One region of the Bradyrhizobium sp. CCBAU 53421 genome, then DNA from elsewhere that is predicted to be linked to it. Evidence: predicted binding sites of a transcription regulator. Region 1 holds the regulator's gene; each other region holds the start of a gene.
The links. Region 1 encodes LexA, which represses DNA repair genes until DNA is damaged. Its sites were predicted from a motif close to TGTTCNNNNTGTGTTCNG; they were not measured.
Positions count from the first base shown of each region.

Region 2: recA (recombinase RecA) is a predicted target of LexA. The motif match lies at 1,633-1,650, and genes of this name have one in related genera.
Region 3: dinB (DNA polymerase IV) is a predicted target of LexA. The motif match lies at 2,817-2,834, and genes of this name have one in related genera.
Region 4: XH92_RS10380 (PA0069 family radical SAM protein) is a predicted target of LexA. The motif match lies at 3,182-3,199, and genes of this name have one in related genera.

Region 1 is NZ_CP030047.1:4,866,564-4,870,926, forward strand. Features, by position in the region: gene XH92_RS23270 (hypothetical protein) at 169-597, opposite strand; gene lexA (transcriptional repressor LexA) at 854-1,558, opposite strand; gene glp (gephyrin-like molybdotransferase Glp) at 1,802-3,013, opposite strand; gene XH92_RS23285 (HAD family phosphatase) at 3,033-3,665, opposite strand.
Region 2 is NZ_CP030047.1:3,867,560-3,871,922, reverse strand. Features, by position in the region: gene XH92_RS18270 (hypothetical protein) at 1-342, opposite strand, end outside; gene recA (recombinase RecA) at 443-1,531, opposite strand; gene XH92_RS18260 (hypothetical protein) at 2,019-2,219, shown strand; gene XH92_RS18255 (hypothetical protein) at 2,451-2,639, shown strand; gene XH92_RS18250 (hypothetical protein) at 2,647-2,826, opposite strand; gene XH92_RS18245 (hypothetical protein) at 4,117-4,323, shown strand; gene XH92_RS18240 (hypothetical protein) at 4,337-4,363, opposite strand, start outside.
Region 3 is NZ_CP030047.1:6,022,002-6,026,364, reverse strand. Features, by position in the region: gene XH92_RS28710 (glycosyltransferase family 87 protein) at 1-873, shown strand, start outside; gene XH92_RS28705 (hypothetical protein) at 886-2,061, opposite strand; gene XH92_RS28700 (hypothetical protein) at 2,302-2,568, opposite strand; gene dinB (DNA polymerase IV) at 2,896-4,143, shown strand; gene XH92_RS28690 (hypothetical protein) at 4,258-4,363, shown strand, end outside.
Region 4 is NZ_CP030047.1:2,190,088-2,194,450, reverse strand. Features, by position in the region: gene XH92_RS10400 (glycosyltransferase family 39 protein) at 1-299, opposite strand, end outside; gene XH92_RS10395 (hypothetical protein) at 298-456, shown strand; gene XH92_RS10390 (ribonuclease HII) at 538-1,314, opposite strand; gene XH92_RS10385 (VOC family protein) at 1,393-1,839, opposite strand; gene XH92_RS10380 (PA0069 family radical SAM protein) at 1,982-3,160, opposite strand; gene XH92_RS10375 (glycosyl transferase) at 3,325-3,894, shown strand; gene XH92_RS10370 (helix-turn-helix domain-containing GNAT family N-acetyltransferase) at 3,995-4,363, shown strand, end outside.

The sequences.
Region 1 (4,363 bases):
TTCCGTTGAGCAGGTTTCCGTGAGTGCACGTCCTCCGTGCCCAATGATGCGCCAAGCCGGCCGCCGACGCAAATCTCCTGCCGCGCCCCGGAACCCGGCGTCCGGGGTCGCTCGAAATCGCTCAAGGTCACCCGCCGCCGGATCGCTCATTCCGCGGCGACGATGCGCTCAACCCAAAAACAGCGACGCAAATGCGGAGGGCCGCCGCTCCACAACCTTCGGCTTCTGCTCGACCGGCGGATGCAGTGCCGGCAGTTGCAGCACGCTGACGCGTTGTCCCTCGACCAATTGGGTCACCAGCACATGGCTGCCGTCGGGGAATTCGACCGCGTCGTGATGGCGATCGGGAACGTCGGGCTCGACTTCGTTGAACACGCCGACGCGGAAGTTCATCGTCTTGGTCCAGATCCAGCGGCTGTCGTAGCGAACGTTCTCGGCGAAAGCGAGCTCGGTGCCCGGCAGCATGCAGACCGCGACCGTGGGATCATTCTCCGAAGCAAAGCCGCGGGTCGACGTGCCGCGGAAAGTCGTGGTGATCAGCGTCTCTCCAACAATGGCGGGGCGCGACGCCACGGCGTGCAGACTATAGTCACACATCGGATGGCTCCTCTGTTCGAGGGTAGCGACCCGTGCCTCTCCTTGAGGCATAGGGCCTCTACCAGAGTGGACGATAACGAACGAGTGTCTCCTCGTTTCTGGGCGATTGTACGACTGCTCGACGAACGCCCCGATCACAAACACGCGACGCTGCGTGGGAGGTATCGGAGCGCATCGGGCAGGCGGCACGTTACGCCATCTATCAAGGAACGATTCCGATGTGTTGCTCGTTCCTCGCCGCCGCAAGTATTTGAAATCAGTATTTGCGATAGAGGCCGATCAGCTTGCCCTGGATGCGGACCCGGTTCGGCGGCAGGATGCGCACCTCATAGGCGGTGTTGGCCGGCTCCAGCGCGATCGATGCACCGCGGCGGCGAAAGCGCTTCAGGGTGGCTTCCTCCTCGTCGATCAGCGCCACCACGATGTCGCCGGTGTTGGCGACGTCGTTGCGCTGGATCAGCGCCATGTCGCCGTCGAGGATGCCGGCATCGACCATCGAGTCGCCGCGCACTTCCAGCGCATAATGCTCGCCGGCGCCGAGCATGTCGGGTGGTACGCTGATGGTGTGGCTGCGGGTCTGCAGCGCCTCGATCGGCGTACCGGCGGCGATCCGGCCCATCACGGGGACCGCGACCGGACGGTTGCCGTCGTCCTCGGCAATCGGCGGCGTGCTGGTGCGCTTGCCGAGGGTGCCTTCGATGACGCTCGGCGTGAAGCCGCGGCGGCCGTTGCTGCCGCCGGCCGACAGCTCGGGCAGCTTGATGACTTCGATAGCGCGGGCGCGGTTGGGCAGGCGGCGGATGAAGCCGCGCTCTTCCAGCGCAGTGATCAGGCGGTGGATACCGGACTTCGAGCGCAGGTCGAGCGCATCCTTCATCTCGTCGAAGGAGGGCGGCACGCCGGCCTCTTTCAGACGTTCGTTGATGAAACGCAGAAGTTCGTACTGTTTGCGCGTGAGCATCTCGAGTATTCCCCCGGTTGATAGCGTCGTTCGATTCCGAGACTCTTCAGGTGGGACCCGCAGGCGGGGCTGACCTCAGGAGCGCGGTGCTCGTTGCAAGCGCTCCCTGGTGGTCTCCCGTTTGTAGACACCAGTACTCGAAACAAATCATGAACGGACACTATATGTTCGATATGTGTTCCGCAACCACTTAATTTCAGGTGAACGCGTTCTGCAACGCGCAATCGGCGAGCCGCGAAAGTCTCATTCGGGCAGCGTCAGGATCTCGCATTCGCTGCCTTGAACAGCGGCCGGCGCAAACGGCGGACGCACGAGAAGTGCCCGTGCCGCAGCGAGATTCCCGAGCAGCGACGAGTCCTGCTGCATCACAGGCGTTGCGATCAGCGTGCCGTCCTCGCGCGTCTCGAGACGCGCGCGCAGATAGTCCTCGCGCTGGTCGTTGGCAGCGAGGTCGCGGCCGAGCAGGGCGCTCGCGCGGCGATGATGAATCATTTTTCGGCCGCTCAGCGCCCGAATCAACGGCACCAGAAACAGGAAGGCGCAGACATAGGACGACACCGGATTGCCGGGCAGGCCGATCACCCGCAGCGCCCCTAACCGGCCATGCATCATCGGCTTGCCGGGCCGCATCGCGATCCGCCAGAACGCCATATCGACGCCTTCGGCCTCCAGCGACTGCTTGACCAGGTCGTGGTCGCCGACCGAGGCGCCGCCGGTCGTGATCAGGATGTCGGCGCCGGTTTCCCGCGCCCGGCGGATGCCTGCGGTGGTGGCGTCCACCGTGTCGGCGGCAATCCCGAGATCGACGGTCTCGGCGCCCTCGGCGCGGGCCAGCGCCCGCAGCGCGTAGCCGTTGGAATAGACGATCTGGCCGGGGCCGGGCTGCGAGCCCGGCATCACCAGCTCGTCGCCGGTCGCCAGCACCGCGACCTTCGGGCGGCGGCGCACCGCGAGCTCCGCATAGTTCATGGCGGCCGCAAGCGACAGCGCGCGGTCGGAGAGGCGGCTGCCGGCGGCGAGCAGCACGTCGCCCTCACGGAAGTCGACACCGGCCGGGCGGATGTGCCGTCCGGCGGCAGCTAGCTCGGTGATCGTGATGTGGTCGCCCTCGACGGCGGTGTCTTCCTGGATGATGACGGCGTCGGCCCCGTCAGGGATCACGCCGCCGGTGAAGATCCGCACCGCTTCGCCGGCGCCGACCGTGCGCTCGAATGGCCGTCCGGCCGCGACTTCGCCGATCACCCGGAGGCGGGCCTTCAGGTCAGCCGCGTCGGTCGCGCGCACGGCATAGCCGTCCATCGCCGACATCGGCTGCGGCGGCTGGGTGCGGCGCGCGGCGAGGTCGCGCGCCAGGGTGCGATGGTAGGCGGCATCGAGCGCGACCATCTCCTCCGGCAGCGGTTCGGCGCCGGCGAGGACGGCGGACAGGGCATCGGCAACCGGCATCAGGGCCACGCTCGGAGCTCCTCAATTCCTAATGTTCAATACCAAGTGCAGTCAGAGCCCTCGCCACGTCATCCGTCGATGTCACGTGGATGGCATGAAGGCCGCGCGCCCGCGCGCCTTCGATGTTGGCGGCCAGGTCGTCGAAGAACAGCATCCGCGACGCCGGCACGCCGATGGCTTTTACCACATGATCGTAGGCCTCGGCGTCGGGTTTGCGAAAGCCGATCGTCGAGGACAGGAAGACGGTGCGGAAATGGCTGAGCAGCTCGGCATGGAGCACCGAGAAATGCGCGACGTGGGCCGGATTGGTGTTGGAGAAGGCATCGAGCGGCATCCGCTCCGAGGCCGCCGCGAGCAGGCGCGCAATCCCCGGCATCTCGCCGGTGAAGATCGCATTCCAGCCTTCCAGGAACTGCGCGTCGGTGATCTCGATGCCGAGCGTCCGGCGCAGGTTTGCGAAGAACGCCGCGTCGTCGATCCGGCCGATCTCGTGATGCTTGAAGCTGTCGTCGACCACAAAGCGCGTGGCGAGGTCGGCCGGCGCGCAGCCGGCTTGCTGCGCCCAGTGCGCCATCGCCTTCTCGAAGTTGATGTCGAGCACGACGCGGCCGATATCGAACAGCAGCACGTCGACGGAATCGGGAGAGAGTTGCGAGGTCATTGCGTGGAACCGTGTACGAAAATTGCAGGCGGCCGGCAATGTCCTCGATTTGTGCGGCAGGCATGCGACGGAGCGAGATGCTGTCGTCCCGGCGAGAGCAGGGACCCATGACCTCAGGAGTGTATTGTCAAAGAGGGCTGTGGCCCCAGCGTCGCACAACAATCGGCATTTGTGATTGTGGGTCCCAGCCTGCGCCGGAACGACACGCAATGCGTTGCACCGGTTGGGACCTTACGGGCTTTTGGTGCGCAGCGACTTGCCGGCTGCCGGGCGCACCTCTCACATCCTGGAAAGCGCCAGGCCGAGGTAGGCGATCAGCGCGCCGGTGCTGAGGATGATGACGACAAGCGCCTGCTCCGAACGTGCTTGCAGGGTTTTTCGGGTCACGGCGATGACGCTCCATCCTTCAACATCATGCTGTCCAACTCACGTCGGTTGGCATCCGTTCCGGTTCCTGCCCGGGAACTTTCGTCAGTGTGTCTGCGCCGCGGTCGTGTCTCGTTGCAGGCCAGAAACGATCAACGCCGCCCGCATTGAAATACGACGGACGGAGTTGGTTCTAGCCCCAGGAGGAATGGCAAAATCCTGACGTGATGGATACGGGCGAGAGAGCAATGAGGTTCAGTCTTCGGCTCCGTACGATTCCGGTACTCCCAACGAGCAAGGGAAAGTGTCGGGGCAAGGTCTAGGATTGCGTG
Region 2 (4,363 bases), 1.0 Mb from region 1:
CGCTAACATGTCCGGCTGAGCATGAAACTGGTCGAGCACCCAGATCAACTGCAGCTGATCGTTTGGATCAGGGTCAAACCACAATTCGATGATGTCGAACGACTGGCAATAGTCGTTGAACGCGAGGTCCTTCCAAGTCGCGCGCTTCGCGGACGGGGAAATCCAATCCGACCAATGATTGCCCGGCTTCTGGCCCGCTCGCACGCTGAAATAGGCCGCCAGCTCCTGTGGCAAAGGCAGCACGCCCCAGGCGAAGCGAAATGAAAGCGGAAGCACCGCGTCGCCCAGACCTGCGCGTTTCAGGTCGAGCCCGGATGGATTACCCAAGATCAGGCGCTTCACCGCTTCAACTCACTGAACTCCGGCTACAAAACGAAACGGGCGCCGAAGACGTCGGCAACTCAACGTCCTCAGCGCCCGCTTGCAGCGAAATGATTGAGCCCTACTCTTCCGTCGGCTCCTCACCCTCGGCGTCGCGCTCGGGCGTGCCGGCAAGGATCTGCTCGGAGATCAGGCCGGAGTTCTGCCGGATCGCGGCTTCGATCTTGGTGGTGATGTCCGGGTTCGCGCGCAGGAACGCCTTCGAGTTCTCGCGGCCCTGGCCGAGCCGCTGGCTGTCATAGGAGAACCAGGCGCCGGACTTCTCGACGAGGCCGGCCTTGACGCCGAGGTCGAGGATCTCGCCCATCTTGGAGACGCCCTCGCCGTACATGATGTCGAACTCGACCTGCTTGAAGGGCGGCGCCAGCTTGTTCTTCACCACCTTGACGCGGGTGGTGTTGCCGACCACCTCGTCGCGCTCCTTGATCGCGCCGATACGGCGGATGTCGAGGCGGACCGAGGCATAGAATTTCAGCGCATTGCCGCCGGTGGTGGTTTCCGGCGAACCGTACATCACGCCGATCTTCATGCGGATCTGGTTGATGAAGATCACCATCGTGTTCGACTTGTTGATCGAGGCGGTGAGCTTGCGCAGCGCCTGGCTCATCAGGCGCGCCTGCAGGCCCGGCAGCGCATCGCCCATCTCGCCCTCGAGCTCGGCCTTCGGCACCAGCGCCGCGACCGAGTCGACCACCAGCACGTCGACCGCACCGGAGCGCACCAGCGTGTCGCAGATTTCCAGCGCCTGCTCGCCGGTGTCCGGCTGCGAGATCAGGAGCTCGTCGATGTTGACGCCGAGCTTGCGCGCATAGACCGGATCGAGCGCATGTTCGGCGTCGATGAAGGCGCAGATGCCGCCCTTCTTCTGGCCCTCCGCCACCGTGTGCAACGCCAGCGTGGTCTTGCCCGACGATTCCGGCCCGTAGATCTCGACGATGCGTCCCTTCGGCAGGCCGCCGACGCCGAGCGCGATGTCGAGCCCGAGCGACCCCGACGACACCGTCTCGACATCCATCGAACGGTCGTTCTTGCCGAGCTTCATCACCGAGCCCTTGCCGAACTGGCGCTCGATCTGGGAGAGCGCGGCTGAGAGGGCCTTGGACTTGTCCATGGAGGATCCTTCGACGATACGCAGTGCAGTGGCGGACATTTGGGATGTGCTCCTTTTGGAGGGGATTCGCTAGCGGGACAAACGCGATGAGGTCGGAAGGAATGCGTTGTTGATAGGAAACTCGTACCACGTTTGTTCTATGTTCGCAATATGTTCTTTCCGACGTGGGGGTAATGGCCTGTTTCCATCCCCCAGTGGCCTACTTTGGAAATTCGAGTGGCCTAGTTTGAACTTAACCCCGTCTCAACCAAGGGTCAGCCGCTGTTCTCAGTAAGACTACCGAGAGGATCATCGGATGTTCTGGCCCCATCAAATTCCATTGGACGCCATCTGTTCTTGCCCCTGATCTAGATCAAAGGATTTAGATCCAATCCCGGGGTTCTCCGTGAGTGAACGGAGTTCCGGTGAGAGCTAGGAACTGCGCACCTTTCGATTCGTTAACGGACCATCACCGCACGGTCTTGGGTATTTATCGGTGAGATCGCAACGAAGCGCTCCCGCCTAAACACTAGCAGGGAGCAACGCCATGCAGCGGCGGCGTCGTTTCAAGCACACGCAATCACTAGAAGAACGTCTGGCCGACGAGGCCATGCGCCTGCGCTCGCAGGCCAAGACACTTCCCCCGTCGGCCAAGAAAGAGGCTGTGCTCAGGAAGGCCCGGCAAGACGAGATAACGGCCAGCCTCACGGAATGGCTGACATCTCCAGGTTTGCGGGTGCCGATCTAGGCTATGCGCCATGATCAACCAGCCACAAATCGATTCCTATTCGACGGCCGCGCGTATCTGTCTTGGCGTCGCAATCTTTAGCGCGATGGCACTCGTCACGGTGGTGAGTGCCTGTGTCTTTTAGGTAATGCCTCAGTTTGAATTTTCGGCGCTGGCCTAACCATCCTATGTGATGACGGGAACCGTGCTCCCTCGTTCCTGATTATCAACGCGATAGCGGGAGTGAGGAAGATGGGCGACTCATATCTCAACGACCCGAGACACTGGCGAGAGCGGGCCGAAGAAACCCGCACCAAAGCCGAACGAATGTGGGATGAGGAGTCAAGGCAACGAATGCTGCGCATTGCCGTTGAGTATGACCGACTGGCTGACCAAGCTGCGGAACGTGCCCGCGCCGACGAAAACCTAGTGCGCAAGTAAGGCCGCCTCAGTTGGCGGCCTCATCCTTCGGCTCGAGAAAAACCTTCATTGCGCTGAGCATCTTGATGACCTCGTCCGCCTGCTCTTGAGTGGTGAGGTCGAGCGTTCCCCGGCGCGAGCCGGGCTTTTTTCTTTCCCCAAAGAAACGGCCCCAGCGAGTGGGCACAAGCCGGGGCCGAGTCAACATACGTCATCCGACGTACCCGACGGGAACGCCAGACGTAGAGATAACCGCCAGCGGACACGCCTCGTTCCTACCTGCGTGCGTCTCCGCGCGGATTGCCACTCATTCCCGAAAAAACGGCCCCAGCACCCTTGGAGGGCAATGCTGGGGCCGCTCTCATTGCTGTCACCGAGCCGCCGCTATCGGTAATCGGGCTGGCCCTCTGGGCCTTAAAAAATTGTCCTTAATGAAACCGCCCTGCCCAGTGAGGCGATGATCGGATCAAAGCGTGAGCCAGTCAATTAACTTGATTAAGCAAAGGTAAACAAACCGTCCGAATGCTTAACGCGCGGGGTGTCCTAATTCCCGGCTGTGGGTGCTCGCTGCCGAAGCCTCAAAAGATAGTCGATCTGGCATTCACGCCAGCCGTGGTCCTTGACTGCTAACGTGTCGATGCAGGCGTCCACGCAAATGTCGCAGATGAGCAGGTCCGGACCTTGGACAGTGCGTCACTTGGTCGGCACTTCGCCCACAAAACCGACATATTTGAATCGCCGTCGCCGGAACTCCGCATTGGCGCTGGCCCCACAGACACATCTGGCATCAAACGGAGAAACGGCAAATGTCCTAATCCAGCAGACCGAGTGTCCGAATTAGCGCCATCGGTGAAGCACGGCGGCAACACGGTCCGGATTGATCGCCGTGATAGCCAATTTGGGACATGTCCCGTGGCACAGATTGTATAGGCTTCCATCTACAGGATTTTGCACACCATCCTGGGGCTAGGGCCAACGCCGTCCGCAAGCATTTCAAGCGGGCGGCGTTGTGCTGTCGGGCACCGGCTCGAATGAAACCGGGCGGATGACGGGGTCATCATCGCAGCGTTTGAGCCGTGCGCTCGGCGCGATCCGTAGTTCTCCGGGCCAGAACAAAGTTCCGCGCGCAAAAGGTTCCGCCTTCGTCCCGACAGCGTCGGACATTCAATGGGTTACCGAAGGATTTGATGATGCCGGATCATGACTGGCACAATCTGCATACTACCTTGGTACCCCTCCTGACGTTTCAAAAAACTACGTAGCGTTTACGGGAAGACTCGGGTTCCGCCAGTGTTCGTAACATTGGCTTGTCCGGCCAGCGCACCGATTGCGCGCCGCGGGATCAGGCGACGTCGCCGGCGAACGGATCCACTTTGGGATCCACAACGACGTCCGAACGGGCGCGACGGTTCAATTCATCCTTTGACGGGTGTTAATCATTAGTACAACCTTTGATTTAAATATCGACGACCGCCTTTCATTCGCGGAACCGCTCCAGATGATTCACAAGGGCGTCGAATTCAGCGTCACGCAGCTCATGGCCGGCGTCTGGAAATGGCGTTTCCAGATCGGCGATCGGGTCTTCACGGGCAAGACCGAAGCAAAGCTCGACCTGTTGGCGATCCGCCGCGTGCAGCTGCGGATCGACCGCGAGCTGAACAATCTCGGGCTGGGACGGAGCCGCGGACACAACGATCGGGACTGAGCCGCGGCGAGCTTCAGTCCGCGCTTGCCAGCCGCCGCAT
Region 3 (4,363 bases), 1.2 Mb from region 1:
TTGCCATTCACGGCGGCCTTCTGGATCTGGAGCGCGGCAAAGCTGGCCTGCTGGCTCGGCGTGGTCTACGCCATTCGGCCGCGTTCGGGCGCGCTGCTGCTGGCATTGGCAGCGCCGCCCGTCGTGTACGATTTCCTTGCCGGCCAAAGCTCGCTGCTTGCGGCATCGCTGCTGGGGGGCGCGCTGGTGCTCCTCGACAGGCGCCCGATCATCAGCGGTCTTTTGATCGCGCTGCTGATCTTCAAGCCTCAATATGGCGTTCTTCTCCCCTTCGTACTGATCGTCACCGGGCGCTGGAGCGTTGTCATAACGGCCTCCCTGATGTCGATCGCCCTGCTGCTGCTGTCCGGGACCATCTTCGGCTGGGATACGTTCACGGGATTTCGTGAGGCAGCGACTTTCGCGACGACGCAATTCCATCTCACCGGCGCGCTGCCGTGGTACAAGTTGCAGAGCATCTATGGCCTGTTTCGTCTTGCCGGCTTTGGCTACGGGGTGGCCATGTCGCTGCAGATCCTTGTCGCGTCGGCTTGCGCGGTCTGGGTACTGATCACGTGGCGGCGCGATGTAAGCTTCGCCGTCAAGGCCGCCTGCCTGCTTGCGGCAACGCCGCTGATTTCCCCGTACTTCGCCATCTACGATATGCAGGTCCTGATCGTCGCGTTGGTCTTCCTCATGAGCGATGACCGGATCGCGCCGCCATCGAGGCGGTCCTTCCGCTTCGGCGTCAGCATCATCTTTGTGCTGGGATATGCCTTCCCGGTCGCGCTTGTGCCGGTGGGGCCGTTGATGTGCGCCACATTGATCGCGGTGATCTGGACGAGGTCGCGGCAACTCGACGCCGGCGGGGCAATTCCGGTTCGTGTGTCCTGATCCGGATCGGGTTCAGTTCGGCATCAACACGGCATCGACGCGGCGGCTGCTTCGTGCGCTGATGACGATCACGCCGTTGCGGATCGCAAATCTCGCACCGACCAGTCGCGGCACCTTCTCCGTCAGCGGCGACGGCAACGGAATCATTCCGCCGGTGACGGGATCGCCGACGTTGATCGGCGGGCTGCCGCTGCCGGCCGAAGGGGCCGCCTTGATGTATTCCCTGATCAGCTGAATCTCTTCTCGCGAGAGGTTGAGCGCAGTCTGCTGGCTGCCGGCATCAGAGGCCCTCTTGTCCGCCTCGAGCTTGTCCTGCGCCTCCTGTTGCGCGGCCTCGCGTTTGGCGGCTTCCTGCTCGAGCCGTGTGAGACGGTCCCTCAGCGGGACCAGCTCCCGCCGCAGCGCAGCGTTGTCCGACTTCAGCGACGTGATCTGGCCGAGTGCAATCGCCGCGGCAACGCACGCAACGATCGAGATCAGGCTGAGGCACGCAATCGCCAGCCCCGTCACTCCGACGCCGGTGACCGCTTTCCGATCCGGTGCTTCGCGCTTGGTGCGCCGCCGCCGCGCCCGGGCAAATCCAGGCAGGCTGGTGCCGAGGCGTTTCACGAGGTGCGAGAGCCGAGAACCGTCTCGGTCCGGGTCGTGAATGGAGCCGAATGCCGGTTCGGGGACGATCGCGGCGGGCGCGGGCAGGTCGGGAGCCGGCGTCGTGCGGCTTGCGCCCCAGGCCGTGCGATCGGCGAAGCCCTCCTGCATCACGAAAGGGATTGGCCGATCGATAGCGCCGGGCCGCTCGATCTCGGCATCGCTGATCGCATCGCGCGGCTCGGCGGCAACGCTCTCCAGGCTTTCTGCCTGTGGTTCGCCGGACTCCTCACCAAGCTCCCGCTCGACAAACTCCCGCTCGCCGTGCTCCTGCGCGTTGAGTTCCTGCTCGACCCGGGACGCTTCAAGCTCGCGCCAAAGCGCAAGGCCGGTCTCCGTGATCTGCAGCCCGGCCTCATTGATCGAAGCCCATCCGGATTGGAAGACGTCGGCATCGCCGAGCTCCGACGACCGTTTCACCTTCGTGGCCGCATCGCCCGCGGCGATCATGCGCTTGACCTCGCGGCTGACCTCTTCAAGCGGGATGCGTTGCTCGGGTCTGGCGGCCAGCACGCTCAAGATCGCCAGATTGAACCTCATATGGCGCCTCTCGATGCCCCGGCAACCGGTCGTGCGGCCACTCCGCTTCCGCGCAGGCGATGCACGAACCCGAGAGGAGGTCGAAGCGGATCAATCATGCGGGCGCGGACGTCCGTCAGTCAGTGAGCCGGGCAAGTGTAGCGGCTCCCTCAGAGGCAAACAATGCGCCTTCCGGCGCACGACCGATGGATAAGCCTGACTGCGGGAGAAACGCGTCACGATCGCGTCCGCTGCCGCGACTCAGAGAAACTCGCGAAGCCTGGAGAGCTCGATCACATGCTCGGGCGACAGTACATCCGGCACGAGGGGAGGCTGTGACGTGGTCCGGATCTCGTAGAGATGCCGGGTCTTCTCGGGCTTGCCCATGAAGTCCCGAATGCACTGGTCGAGCGTTGCGTTGACGATCATATAGGGCGCGCGATCCTCTCGCCTGGCGTTGCCGAGGGAAGGCCATTTGTAAAGGGAGGCCGCAGCCTGGAAGTCCACCTGATGAGAGTGGTCGGTCATTCCATGATGTCTACCTGAAAACCCCTGTCCGTCAAAGCAAGCCGGCTCATGGGCGCGCTGGTGCCGCTAGATGCGACAGCTGCGCGTCGTCATGCTCGTCTTCGGTTGTAGATGTCGAGCGACCTGCCAGCCGCCTTGCGGTGATTCCTCGGCCGCCCACTTCTATGCTCGGCACGGCAGCGTGCGCCCGACGCTCGCCGGCGGAGCGCCAGCGCCCGCGACCGTTCCTGGTCGACTGGAACTGAATGTGTTCTTGTTTTGTTCTAAGTGCTGCTATAGCGTCCAGGGACGAGCAGCTTTGGTCAGGTCAGGGATGAACGGGGCGCGATGGCCGCCGCAGCCACCATCCTTCACGCGGATCTGGACGCGTTTTACGCGTCGGTCGAGCAACTGCTCGAGCCGTCGCTGCGAGGCAAGCCGATTGCCGTCGGAGGCGGGGTCGTGCTTGCCGCGTCCTATGAGGCCAAGGCCTTCGGGGTGTACGGCGGCATGTCGGGACGGGAAGCTCGCCGGCTCTGCCCGCAACTGATTTTCGTCGGCGGCCATTTCAGCGATTACCAACGGCTGGGTGACGCGGCCATCGAGGTGATCGGCGATTTCACGCCGCTGGTCGAGCGCATCTCGATCGACGAGGCGTTTGCCGACGTTGCCGGCTGCACGCATCTGTTCGGACCGCCCGCCGATATAGCCGCGGCAATCCGGCGGCGCGTGCGCACGGAGCTCGGCCTTGCGATCTCGGTGGGCGTCGCCCGCACCAAGCATCTGGCGAAGATCGCCTCGCAGGTCGCAAAGCCCGACGGACTTGTCGTCGTCGATCCCGACGCCGAGCTCGCCTTCCTGCACGAACTGCCGGTTGAGTTGATGTGGGGAGTAGGGCCGGTCACCAAGACACGGCTGGAGGCGATCGGCGTCGCGACGATCGGTCAACTCGCTGGATTGTCGGAGCGGTCGCTGACGCGGTTGCTCGGCCCGGCGGCGGGCGAGAAGCTCGCGGCGCTGGCCTGGAATCGCGATCCGCGACAACTCACGCCGCATCGGCGCGCGGGATCGGCCGGAGCTCAATCGGCGCTTGGCCGAAAGCCCGCGATCGAGCAAGTGATCCGGCCGACGCTGCTTCATCTCGCCGACCGCGTCGCCACGCGGCTTCGGGCGAAATCCCGACCTGGACGAACCGTGACGGTGCGCGTTCGCTTCGCCGATCTGAAATCGGTGACGCGCTCGATGACGCTCGATGCGCCCGTGTGCACGACGGTGATCCTCGCCCGGCTCGCCGAGAATCTGGTGCGCGCCACGCTTGCTGACCACCCGAGCGAGAAGTTCATTTCGCTGCTGGCGATCTCGGTGTCGCATCTCGAGGAGCATTGGGATCTCGCGCTCGAGCTCCCGCTCGGGCTGGCCGATCAGGCGCTTCGCCCCGGTAGTCCGATCGGGATGGCGCGCTGGGCGGCGGACTGTGCCATCGACAAGGTCCGCGATCGCTTCGGCTGGGATGCGATCGGATATGGTTCGGCAGCGCTGGAGGTTGTTCGTTCGGTGCCCGACGACTTCCGCAAATTGGCCGAGAAGGACCTCTAACTCTTCGCCGGTTCACCGGCTTGTCATTGCATTAAGAAACGGCAATCCGGAATCGCGGGCTTGTGAGTGGTGGCTTGGCGCACGCGGTCTATCCTGAGCATGCGGAGGACAGCCATGAAGTTCAGCTCCGAACTGATCCAGACGATGCGCGATGCGTTGGACACCGTGATGGCAAGCGTGCCGCCCGACCAATCCGTATTCGGTCTCAAGGCGGCCGTTG
Region 4 (4,363 bases), 2.7 Mb from region 1:
TAGAAGGCGATGAAGGTGACGATCTCGCAGACCTGCGCCAGCAGATAGACGCCGAACACGTGGTTGCCGGCGGCGCGGAAGGCGATGTCTGCGAGCCAGAACGAAAGCGGCGGCCCCATGTCGGTGCCGACCTGATATTCGCGTCCGAAGGCGAGGACGGTGGCGAGATTGCCGGGCGGGCTGCCGTAGAAGATCAGCGGCAGCAGCAGCCAGATCGCGGCCTGCACCAGCACCACGACCCACACCACGAGGCGCGGCCGGGCGCGGATCAGTTCGACAACCAGGGAGGTAAACCGCATGAAACGCCTGAAATGCCCCAGCCACTTGTCAGTCGAGCATGATCCGGAAAAGTGCGAAGCGGCTTTCCGAAAAGACCATGCTCAAACAAAGCGGCGCCATCTGATCCCTGAGGTTTTGATAAACGGCGGCGGCGATGGAGGCAACCGGGGCCGGTGAGTGCCCCCTGCTAAGTCAATCTCCGCTGTCATCACCCGCGAAACCGGGCGATGACAGCCGAGAGTGCGGCGCGGTCGCGCGCTACGCCGCTTCGGACGCCGCGGCCTCGCTTGTCGCGTCCACCGTGAACAGGTCGGGCTCAGCCGCGACCGGGAAATGCTTCAGCCGCGCGGCGACGACGGGGGCGAAGAAACTGCGGTGATGGCTGCTCGGCCCGAGCCTCTCCAGCGCCTCGAGGTGCTCGGGGACGCCGTAGCCTTTGTGCTGCTCGAAACCGTAGCCGGGGCAATCCAGCGCCAGCGCGCACATCAGGCGGTCGCGCGTCACCTTGGCGATGATCGAGGCCGCCGCGATCGAGGCCACGATGCCGTCGCCGCCGATCACGGCATCGCAGTCGCAGGGCGTGGCGAGTTTGTCGCGGCCGTCGACGAAGACGTGCTTCGGCATCTCCGGCAGCGCGTGCACGGCACGGGCCAGCGCCCACAGCGAGGCGCGCAGGATATTGTCGCGGTCGATTCGCGCCGGCGAGGCCACCGCAACCGCGAACGCAGCGGTCGCGCAAATCTCCTCGAACAGTTCCTCACGGCGCTCGGCGGTCAGCCGCTTGGAATCATCGAGGCCTTTTGGGACGCGATCGGGGTCGAGCACCACGGCGGCGGCGACCACGGGTCCGGCCAGCGGGCCGCGCCCGGCCTCGTCGCAGCCGGCGACCGGCCAGACGCCGCGCTTGATCAGCGCGCGCTCGCGCCGAAAGCTCGGGCGCGTCACCGCGATGACGCGCTTGGCCGGCACGGCCGGTTCAGCCGACTTCTTCTTCGACACGCTCTTTGATGCGCTTTTGGACTTATCCCGAATCATGCGGCGATCGTGATCAAGCAAGGCCCCCGGCGCAACCGGGAACCCGCTCCCCTTCCCCGCTATTCAATCCAGCTCTCTCTAATCCGGGATCGACACCCGCCCGCTATCGAGAACCTCAAAGCCCGGCGCGCGCACCACTTCCCAGGCGTGGCCGTCGGGATCGCCGAAATAACCGCAATAGCCGCCATAGCTGGTCGGCTGCGCCGGTTTCAGCAATGTGGCGCCCTTCGACAGCGCGAATGCCATCACGCGATCGACCTCGATATCGTCGTTGCAGTTCCAGGCGATCGCGACACCGTGGAATGCGGCCGGGCGCGGCTGATCTGGCAGTCCGGCGTCGTCGGCGAGCAGATGCCACGGGAACAGCCCGAGCACGGTGCCGCCGGTCTCGAAGAAGGCGACCTCCTCGCCGGTCGCGCGCATCTTCCTGGTGAAGCCGAGGGACTCATAGAAAGCGATGCTGGCGCGCATGTCGCTGACGCCGAGCGTGAGGACGGTGAAGCGGGCGGTCGGGGCGTTACTCATTGTTGCACTCACTTTGCTTATGGTGTTGTCGCCAGCTTGCTTCTTCGTAGCCCGGATGGAGCGAAGCGTAATCCGGGAAAGTCTCACCGCCGGCACAAGATCCCGGATTTCGCTTCGCTCCATCCGGGCTACGCCATCTCACCTAGAACAAACTGAGCTGCTGTCCGCTGCGCTTCGGCTTGGCGAAGTGATCGGTGGTCAGCTTGGTGCGCCGCTTGTTGAGCCCGAGCTTCTCGCAGGCGATCTCGAAGCGACGGCCGATCATCCAGGCCATCGGGCCGGTGCCCTTCATCCGCGTGCCCCATTGCGAATCGTAGTCGCGGCCGCCACGCATGTCGCGGATCAGCGTGAAGACGTGGCGGTAGCGGTCGGGATAGTTCGCCATCAGCCATTCGCGGAACAGGTCGCGGACCTCGAGCGGCAGCCGCAGCAGCACGTAGCTCGCCTCCCTGGCGCCGGCATGGGCTGCGGCATCGAGGATGCGCTCGATCTCGGAATCGTTCAGCGCCGGGATCACCGGCGCGACCATCACCGTGGTCGGGATGCCGGCCTCCGCCAGCCGCTTGATCGCCTCGAGCCGCTTCGGCGGCGTCGAGGCGCGCGGCTCCATGGTGCGGGCAAGCTTCGGATCGAGCGTCGTCACCGAGAGCGCGACCTTGGCAAGATTGCGCTTGGCCATCCGCGCCAGGATGTCGATGTCGCGGGTCACCAGCGCCGACTTGGTCACGATGCCGACCGGATGCCCGGCGCGCTCCAGCACCTCGAGGATGCCGCGCATGATCTTCCGGTCGCGCTCGATCGGCTGGTAGGGATCGGTGTTGGTGCCGATCGCGATCATCCGCGCCTCGTAATCGGGCGCCGCCAGCTCCTTCTCGAGCAGCGCGGGCGCATCGGGCTTGGCGAACAGTTTCGACTCGAAATCGAGCCCGGGAGACAGCCCGAGATAGGCGTGGGTCGGCCGCGCGAAGCAATAGACACAGCCATGCTCGCAGCCGCGATAGGGGTTGATCGAGCGGTCGAAGCCGATGTCGGGCGACTCGTTGCGGGTGATCACCTTGCGCGAGGTGTCGAGCGCGACGCTGGTCGTGAACGGCGGCAGGTCTTCGAGGCTCTGCCAGCCGTCGTCGAAGGCGACCCGGGCCTCGGCCTCGTAGCGGCCGCTGGCGTTGGACTGCGCACCGCGGCCGCGCCGCCGCTGGCGCTCGATCGCGACCGCAAGCTCGGGAAATGGGGCAGGAACAGGTGAAGGTGCACCCGCCGGGTTATCGGAGGGCGCCGTTACCGGCGGGTGCTTGAGGGCATGAGAGGATGCTCGGCTCATGCTCTGAAGCTAGCACAGCGCTAGAACAAATCAAGAACACGAGCGGAGAAATTCCACAGAACCTTGCTGCAAAATTCCGCAGGCGAACAGGCTGCTTTGAATATGACAAGGTGATAACACGGCCGGAGTTTCTCGAACCGTTTGAGCCACCGAAGCCTCAAATCATGTTGAGCGTGATCATTCCAACCGACGGGATCGAGCGCACCGCGGTCGCAACATTGGCGGCGCTGGTGCCGGGCGCGGCCGCCGGTGTCATCCGCGAGGTGCTGCTGGTCGACCGTACCGACAGCGACGTGATGGAGCGCGTTGCCGACGTCGCCGGCTGCGGCTTCCTGCGCTTCGAGGGCACGCGCGCCGCAGCGCTGGCGGCGGGCGCACGGCAGGCGCGTTCGCCCTGGCTGATGTTCCTGCATCCGGGCGCGGTGCTCGATGCCGGCTGGATCGAGGAGACCACCCAGTTCATCCAGATGGTGGCGGCAAGCGGCAAGGACCGCGCCGGCATCTTCCGCTACGCCCGCGCGCCCTACACCGACCCCGGCCTGCGCGACGGCCTCAAATTCGTCGCCCGGATGATCACCGGGCCCTCGGCCGAACAGGGCCTGCTGATCGCCCGCGAGCACTACGAGCGGATCGGCGGCTACCGGCCGGACGCACGCCGCTCCGAGGCGCGCCTGCTACGCCGGCTCGGCCGCTCCTCGCGCACCATGCTGCGCAGCCGGATCATGGTCGCTTAGCGCGTTTTCCAGCAATCCCACGGCTCGCCTGAAGGACGCGGGTGAGAACGCGCGACAAAAGCCCTTGCCATTTATTTGATTCCGTCAAATAATATATTTGATGAAATCAAACATCTCGGATGCCACCCTCGACAGCCAGGTTGCCGCGGTCCGCGGCTTCAGCCGGTTCTATACCCGCAAGCTCGGCATCATCGAGCCGAAGCTGCTGCACTCGCCGTTCACGCTGCAGGAAGCGCGGATCATCTACGAGCTCGCGCATCGCGATCACTGCACCGCGACCGACCTGGTGCGCGACCTCGACCTCGACGCCGGCTTTGTCAGCCGCACGCTACAAGCGCTGCAGCGCCGCCAGATCGTGACGCGCAAGCCGTCGAAGACCGACAAGCGTGTCAACGAGGTGGCGCTGACCGCCAAGGGCCGCGCCGCGTCGACCGACCTCGAAAGCCGTTCGCGCGAGGAGGTCGCCACA